Regions from separate parts of the Thermanaerosceptrum fracticalcis genome, predicted to be linked through region 2. Evidence: a T-box and tRNA genes for the amino acid it is inferred to sense, from the RefSeq annotation. Region 2 holds a T-box; the other holds one or more tRNA genes.

Region 1 (4,433 bases), 1.3 Mb from region 2:
CATCATATCCTTGGTTTCTGGCCTGCTCTTCCGTCAATCCGGTACGGGCGGCCTGCAATTCAAAAAGCTTGATGATACTCGTCCCCAGAACTCCCGGCAAAAAGTCAGCTTTATCTTCTCTACCCAAGTTTAAGCCGGCAATCCTCCCGGTTTTATTGGCCGTAGAACCCATGGGATACCAGACAGGTTCCTGGGTTAAGAGATTATAGTTTTCTGCACAGTCACCCACGGCATAAATGTCAGGCAGGTTAGTTTCCTGGTATTCGTTGACAGCGATACAGCCTGTAGGCCCTAAACTAATCCCGGCATCTTTTGCCAGTTGTACATTGGGCCGAACTCCTCCTGCCCAGATAACTAAGTCAGCTTCCAGGGACTCGTTTTCTAATAAGACCTCTTTTACTCTTCCTTCCGGATCCCCCCGGAATCCACATACTTTGACAGCGGTTTTGATGTTGATGCCTTTCTCCACCAGGTAATTTTCTACATACTTAGCCATTTCCTCATCGTAACCCGGCAAAATTGCCGGCGCCATCTCTACCACGGTTACTTCCAAGCCGCGCAAAACCAGATTTTCTGCTGTCTCCAGGCCGATAAAACCCGCTCCCACTACCACTGCTTTACCGACCTGTCCCTCTTCAACCAGACAACGAATATCTTCGGCGTTTTGTACTGTCCTAAGGGTAAAAATATTCTGTAAATCAATACCTGGCAAGCGTGGTAAAACAGGAGAAGCCCCCGTAGCAATTATTAAATAATCATAGCCAATTTCATGAATAGCACCCGTATCCAGTTCCGTAAAGAGCAGGCTCTTTTTATCCGGGATGATCCTGGTAACCTCACGTCTGGTCAAAACATGAATCCCTTGTTCTATCTCAAATTCTTCCGGCCCTCTTACAACCAATTCTTTTCTCTCTTTAATTAAGCCCCCTATGTAATAAGGGAGACCACAGCCTGCATAAGAAATATCTTTGTCCCTTGTGAGCACTATCACTTCCAGGTCCATATTTTCCCGTTTGGCTTTACTAGCCGCTTTAGTGCCGGCAGCTACACCGCCAATTACTACTAACCTTTTGCCCACTACCTCTCACCTCTTAAATTCCATAGTAACTCCGCCACTGCCCTGGCCTTTTCATTTACTACCCTGTACGATATCTCCGTGCCCTTGCGCCCCCCTTCAATAATCCCCTTCTTCTTAAGAACAGCTAAGTGCTGGGATATAATGGGTTGAGGGAGTTTCAGGCACTGCTGCATGGTAGTTACATTACATTCCTTACCCAGTAAACCCGTAACTATACACAGCCTGATAGGATGGCCCAGGACTTTAAGTATTTCTGCTTCCCCATTAAACTTCGTGTAATCGTGCACGATTATCACCATACTTATATGTTTGTTTTCATATATATTATTATCCATATATTACGCAGTGTCAATACTTTAAATAACATTCCATAATTTATTAAAAACAGGAGGGCTTCTTACGCCCTCCTGGGTAACACCCTTATTTTTTACTTACATCCAGTAAATCCTGGGCCAGCTTTTCCAGTTTATGAGCCATAGCGGACATTTCCTCACTGGAAGCCGCTATTTCCTCAATGGTAGTGACCTGTTCGTGAATAGCTTCTTTTAGGGTAGTAGTATTCGTGTTGATCTGCAAAATTGCATCCTGTACATGATTTAAAACCTGTTTAATTTGCTTAGCCGACTCGGCAGAATTAACAGCCAGTTTGCGCACCTCTTCCGCTACAACCCCGAAGCCCCTTCCTGCTTCTCCTACTCTGGCCGCCTCAATAGCCGCATTGAGACCCAGCAGGTTGGTCTGCTTGGCTACTTCCTGAATAAAGACCACCACGTTGTCCGTGTCTTTTACTTTGTCTACGGCCTGGCTCGTAATGGAAGTTAAGTTTTCCCCCGAGGCCGCCATTTCTTCCATTTGCCCGTTCATGGTCTGGATAGCTGCCGCCAATTGCTGTGAAGCCGCACTTAACAGCTGGGCTGTTTCCCGTACAACGGCCTGCATCGTAATATCCTCTGCCGTAACAATGCAGCCAACCACATTTCCTGTTTCATCTTTAATGGGAAAAGCATTGGCTATGTAAGGTACACCGTAAACGGATTGCTCCCGGGTAAATTCTTTAATGACTCGCCTCTTTTCCATCATGCACTGATAGCCTGCGGTCCCCGGCTTAAGCTTGTCCCCCGGTTTGCGTCCAAAATTGATGTTTCTTCCCGGAACATAAGCCAAGTAGGTATCACCCTCAATGACAGAGAAGCTGATGTCAGCCAGCGTAATATCATTGATGTACTGAGCAATACGGGCAAAATGGCGGAGAGCCTCACGTCCTGTAACAGCTTCCAACCCCTCTAAAAGATTCATACCTGACCCCCCATATAAACAAATTCTCTCTTTGTATCTTTTATATTCTTTATTATAAACTACTTTCCTCACAACGTTAAATCTCGGGGAACAATTACATATAAATTTAACATAAATTGAATTCCAATCAAAAACCCGTTTTTTGTTCTAATTTAAGAAGGTATAACTTTCTTAAATTCATGAATTTACAGTTAGATATCTCTTTTTAAAGTAACAGCTTGTGCATTCTTTTATCTCCTTTTTCCATAGCTACTACAATTATATAAATATTATCAAATAATTAAAATAAGAATGATAAACAACAGATTTATTTATTTTCTCGTTTAATCTTTACACTATAAAATTGACAATTTGAATTTGGCTACATATAATTTAGTTGTATTAAGGTGCTGGTGTAGCTCAGCGGTAGAGCAATTGATTCGTAATCAATAGGTCGCGGGTTCAAATCCCGCCATCAGCTCCAGTTATATTAATTTTCGCAAAAGAAAAAAATCAATAAATAAAAACGCTTTCAAGGAAAACCTTGAAAGCGTTTTTATTTATTCACCCCATGGACTACAAGGTGTCTTCTTTAGTTCTTCACGTTTTTCTTCTAAAGCCGCCAATTTTTCTAAAGCTTCCTCAATATTAGCAAGGATAGGTGCGTTCATTTTCTACTCCCCCTTCCTTTTGTATGAAGTATTATTATATAATACATCACTTACTTAGGTCGTGTTATATAACTTTTTGTAATACTATTATATTTCCTTCTTGTAAAAAGGTCAATGCGATTGGGGAAAATATATTGTATACATTAATGCGCATATATTAAGCAATAGGAAGTATTTTTCTACAAAAATTACACACGCTAAAAATGCTGTTTAATTATAACCATATTGGAGGTTGGGTTCATGCGTTGGAAAGAACACGTTCTCCCTCCCTCCCGGTTCATGAACATATACAGGTCTTTCCTGGGGTAGTTACCTGCCTAAGGACTGAAGGTGACCACACCATATCCGGGAAAAGTGCCAGAACGAGAGGAACAGTGGGTTAATGCACAGTTAGGTTATGTTGATAAACTAAGAGAAAACGTACAAAGCATGGATAAAATATTGAAATAGCAAAGGCCGGATATCCGGCCTCTTGTTTTTGCTTTCTCTCTGTAAATTACCTGACTAAATAAACCGTTTTCGTTTGAGGAAACCACATGATCTGGGCCCCGAAGGATTCCGCTATATACCTTATGGGCACTAGAGTCCTACCCTTGATAACGGTGGCCGCTATATCAAAACCGGGTATGGGTTGGTTCAGTACTAACTTTACCTCGTTCTTTCCCTGCCTTACTATAATTGTACCTGTGTTCTCCTCCCATTGAATTTCTGCACCTAATGCCTCACCGATGAAACGAAGAGGCACCATGACACGATTATTAAAGAGAAGCATGGGAATATCAGTTTCCCGTAATATACCGTTTACCTTACTGAATGTATTTCCTACCATTAAGCTCATGGTTACCAAGTTCTTAGCCTGGCCAACCGTTAAGATACTAAATTTATCCGTATAAAAGGTGAATGTTTTATTGTTTCTATCATAAATACCACCCAGGGGCACAGGATTAAGCGTTACTTCATTGTCTATCCTTACCCCGCTTAATTCTACAATATGTAAGATTCCTAAGTTTATAGAGGACATGTCAAATGTTACTGAAACAGGCTCATTAAAACCGGTTACCTGCCTGGAGTAACTGGCATTCCCGCTGCCCCCAAACGTCTCAATAGATAACTCCACCATCTTGCAACCTATAGCAGCTATATTAGATCCCTCGGCAGTAAGAGCTCTGACCACTGCCCCTCTTTTATCGTTATCTGTTAACTCTCCAATCTTTATGGCCACATTAGAATGACCCTGCTGTAAAGCCTGTTCCCACAGCGAGGTCTTTAAGACGCCGGGAGGAAACTCCACGGTAATACCGTTGTTCTCAATGATTAGAGGCACGTTGTTCTTTTCCAGTTCATTGATGAAATCAAGCAAAAAAGTTACTTTACCTTCTGGCCTCCCGGTCAAAGAAAAGAATGCTTTC
Region 2 (4,433 bases):
CTGTCTAAAGCAGAACATAAAATCCAAATCGGTACCAAGCTTACCAGAGGGCTGGGGGCTGGTGCAAACCCGGAAATTGGACAAAAAGCGGCCGAGGAAAGCCGTGATGAGATAGTGGCAGCCTTAAAAGGTGCCGATATGGTTTTTGTTACGGCTGGAATGGGAGGGGGCACCGGTACGGGGGCGGCTCCCATTGTGGCCCAAATCGCCAAAGAGATGGGAGCCTTAACGGTAGGCGTAGTAACAAAGCCCTTTGCCTTTGAGGGACGTAAACGTTCCAGTCAGGCAGAGACAGGCACTGCTAATCTCAAGGCCAAAGTGGATACCTTAATTGTCATCCCCAACGAAAAGCTGCTCCAGGTGGTGGACAAGAACACCTCGATTAATGATGCCTTCCGTATTGCCGATGACGTCCTGCGGCAGGGTGTGCAGGGTATCTCTGACCTTATTGCCGTTCCAGGATTGATCAACTTGGACTTTGCCGATGTGAAAACCATCATGCAGGAGACAGGTACCGCGCTTATGGGTATCGGGAGTTCTTCCGGCGAGAACCGTGCTGCTGTTGCGGCCAGGGCCGCCATATCCAGTCCCCTTTTGGAAACTTCCATTGAGGGTGCCCGGGGCGTGCTCTTAAATATCACAGGTGGACCCGGCTTAGGTTTATTTGAAGTTAATGAAGCCGCGGAAATTATTGCCCAGGCGGCTGACCCTGAGGCTAACATCATCTTCGGAGCCGTTATTGATGAGAATATGAAGGAAGAAGTAAGGGTCACCGTTATTGCCACGGGCTTTGACCAAAAGCATAAACAGCAGGAGCCTCTCATGGGTATGGATGTAAAACCATTCCCCGATGAACTCTATATCCCGCCTTTCTTGAGAAGAAAATAGAGGTGCGTTGCGCCTGTGACCTTTGATCAGTGTCCAGTTGCCAATATATATGGATAGAATCTCCAGGAACAGCCTGGAGATTTATTGTTCGTCCGGCATGTTTACTGAGCCGATGGGTTGAACGAAACCCAGGAGCTGTATACGAGGCCCGTACGTACGGTTCTGTGAGAAGGATAAAGCCGAAGCAAATTACTTCGGCTTTACCTTACTCGATTTTAATTTTGATGCTTACCAATTTTAGTGTAAAGGGCAGTACCGGAGGGCTCCATGTCTTTACTATTATTTGTAGACTTGCTTATTTTCCGAATCTCTGTTATTTTGTCAGGGAAAACTTTTTTCACGGGTGAAAAAATGAAAGAGATAGCCTTCATATTATTGATGGGAATGGTTGGCGCTTTAATTGGCTGGCTGACCAATGTGGCAGCCCTTAAACTGCTTTTTCGCCCTCGGCGGGCTTATGTTGTTCCTCTGATAGGCTGGAAAATCCAGGGACTTATTCCCAAACGACAAAGGGATATTGCCGTAGCTATCGGTGATGTTGTCAGTACCGATTTACTTACGGGAAACGATATTGCTTTAAGCCTTGCCCGCCCGGAAATTAAAGAGCGGATTGCCGGTAAAGTAGCCAGTCATGTCCAGGAAAGGGTACTGATGAAAATCCCTCCTTTTATACCCAGAAACATCAAGATTGCTACCCTGGAATACATCGGTAAATCTTTCCGGGCGGAGGTAATAAGTTTTTTTGATAACTTGCAGAATATTATTAAGGATGAGTCGGATATTGCCAGAGAAATCAAGCAGATTGTGGAAGATAAAATTTTGGCCCTGGATTTAAACAAGCTGGAAGAGATGGTTACCAGGCTGGCTAAAGAAGAATTAAAACACATTGAGATAATTGGTGGGATTTTAGGTTTTATTATCGGCATTGCTCAAGGGCTGCTGGCCGTCTTTATCCGCTAACTATAAATATTGACATGGTTAAATAGCTAAATTATAATTACCATTATTACAGTGACAATTTAATAATATCATGATAACAGCTGTGAACAGGACAACTTTCGGCAATGTCTCCTCCAGAGAGGTGGTACCCCAGGCTGCAAGTACCGCCAGGAAGGTTTTCGAAAGACCACCTGTGAGCTTTTTCTCCGAAACTATGCAGTAGGAGAAAACGTAGTCCGGCGTTAACGGGTAAAGAGTGGAAGAAGACCTTCTTCTAAAAGGGTGGAACCGCGGGTTAACCTCGTCCCTGTATGGGACGGGGTTTTATTGTTCGTCCGGCATGTTTACTGAGCCGATGGGTTGAAAGAACCCAGGAGCCGTATACGAGGCCCGTACGTACGATTCTGTGAGAAGGATAAAGCCGAAGCAAATTACTTCGGCTTTACTTTACTCGATTTTTTAAAAGGAAAGGGGACACACCTGCTGAAGTGAAGGTAGTTCTCTGAGGACAGGAATGTCCACAAATATATCTTGGGAGGGAAGATAAAATGGTAAAAGTTACACTAAAAGACGGTTCAGTCCGGGAATACCAGGCGGGAATAAGCATCGGTGAAATTGCCGAGGACATCAGTAAAGGGTTGGCCAGGAATGCCCTGGTAGGGAAATTTAACAACAGTGTCGTTGACCTGTCTTACAAAGTAGAAGAAGATGGGACACTGGAGATATTGACCTTTGAAGATGTGGAAGCTAAGAACGCTTTCCGTCATACCTCATCGCACATCTTAGCCCAGGCCGTACAGCGACTTTTCCCCGGAACCAAGCTGGGTATTGGTCCCGCCATTGCCGATGGTTTTTATTACGATTTTGACTCGGAGCATACCTTTACGCCCGATGACCTGGCCAAGATTGAGAAAGAAATGGAGAACATCGTCAAAGAAGATTTACCTCTGGAAAGACAGGAGATCAGCAGGGAAGAAGCCATCAAGTTGTTTGAGGATAAAGGTGAAAAATATAAGGTTGAATTGATTCAGGATTTACCGGAGGACACCCCTATTACCCTGTATAAACAGGGAGATTTTGTGGACCTTTGTGCCGGTCCCCACGTATCCAGTACCGGTAAAATCAAGGCTCTTAAACTATTAAGCCTGGCCGGAGCTTACTGGCGGGGTAGTGAAAAGAATAAGATGCTGCAGAGGATTTACGGTACTTCTTTTGCCAAAAAGGCCGAGCTCGACGAATATCTCTTCAGAATCGAAGAGGCTAAAAAGCGCGACCACCGTAAACTGGGCCAGGAATTAAAACTCTTTGCCATCATGGATGAGGGACCCGGGTTTCCCTTCTTCTTCCCCAAAGGAATGGTTATCCGTAATGAACTGGAAAACTACTGGCGGGAATTACACCGCAAGTGGGGTTATCAAGAGGTAAAGACACCCATCATTTTAACCCGCCAGTTGTGGGAACGTTCGGGGCACTGGTATCACTATAAAGAAAATATGTATACAACAGTGATTGATGAAGAGGATTTTGCCATTAAGCCTATGAACTGTCCCGGGGCCATGCTCATCTATAATTCCGATTTGCACAGTTACCGGGATTTTCCCATCCGTATGGGAGAATTGGGTTTAGTGCATCGTCATGAATTGTCCGGCGCTTTACATGGCCTCATGAGGGTGCGCAGCTTTACCCAGGATGATGCCCATATCTTCATGCTCCCCAGCCAGATTACCAGTGAAGTAAAAGGGGTTATTGATCTGGTTGATACCATTTACCGGCTTTTTGGCTTCCAGTATCATGTTGAGTTATCGACCAAGCCTGAAAAGGCCATGGGCTCTGATGAAATGTGGGAGATCGCCACTCATGCTTTAGAACAGGCCTTAAAAGAAAAGGGGATGTCTTATAAAATAAATCCCGGTGACGGGGCCTTTTATGGTCCTAAGATCGATTTCCATTTGCGGGACTCCATCGGTCGCACCTGGCAGTGCGGCACCATCCAGTTGGACTTCCAGCTCCCGGAAAAGTTTGCTCTCACTTATGTAGGTGAGGATGGACAAAAACACCGCCCTGTTATGGTTCACCGCACCGCTTTTGGCAGTATTGAACGGTTTATCGGTATTTTAACGGAGCATTATGCCGGCGCTTTCCCAACGTGGCTGGCGCCTGTCCAGGTCAAGGTCTTACCCATTACGGAACGTCATGCCCTTTATGCCAAAAAATTGGCGGACGATCTCTTTAAGGCTAATGTCCGGGTTGAACTGGATGACCGTAACGAGAAAATCGGTTACAAGATTAGAGAAGCCCAACTGGAAAAAGTACCGTATATGCTGGTAGTGGGAGATAAGGAGATGGAAAATAACACGGTGGCCGTCCGGAAAAGAGGTCAGGGTGACCAGGGGACCGTGGATTATGAAACATTTAAGAAAGACCTTATTCAGGAAATTGCCACCAGAGTCTAACTCTTGACATTACCCACCAAGAGCTGATATAATGTTTAAGAATTACAATATATCTTTAAGCAGAGGCCGTCCGCTTCTCACCTTACTACCAGGTGTACGTAAGGTTACCAATAGAGTCTTTGGGTATTGATTTTATTGAGGCGGATGTGTATG

Evidence for each region. A T-box is a leader RNA that pairs with one kind of tRNA and senses whether it is charged. The one in region 2 lies ahead of thrS (threonine--tRNA ligase), so its partner is inferred to be a tRNA-Thr.
Region 1: it has a tRNA-Thr gene. The T-box ahead of thrS (threonine--tRNA ligase) is inferred to sense a tRNA for this amino acid. The anticodon was not compared.

The regions. Positions count from the first base shown of each region.
Region 1 is NZ_CP045798.1:2,985,913-2,990,345, reverse strand. It holds gene BR63_RS15225 (FAD-dependent oxidoreductase) at 1-1,078, opposite strand, end outside; gene BR63_RS15220 (ArsR/SmtB family transcription factor) at 1,078-1,365, opposite strand; gene BR63_RS19800 (methyl-accepting chemotaxis protein) at 1,499-2,374, opposite strand; tRNA gene BR63_RS15210 (tRNA-Thr) at 2,763-2,837, shown strand; gene BR63_RS15205 (copper amine oxidase N-terminal domain-containing protein) at 3,521-4,433, opposite strand, start outside.
Region 2 is NZ_CP045798.1:451,844-456,276, forward strand. It holds gene ftsZ (cell division protein FtsZ) at 1-888, shown strand, start outside; gene BR63_RS02370 (DUF445 domain-containing protein) at 1,156-1,848, shown strand; T-box leader at 1,922-2,139, shown strand; gene thrS (threonine--tRNA ligase) at 2,376-4,280, shown strand; ribosomal protein L20 leader region at 4,332-4,433, shown strand, end outside.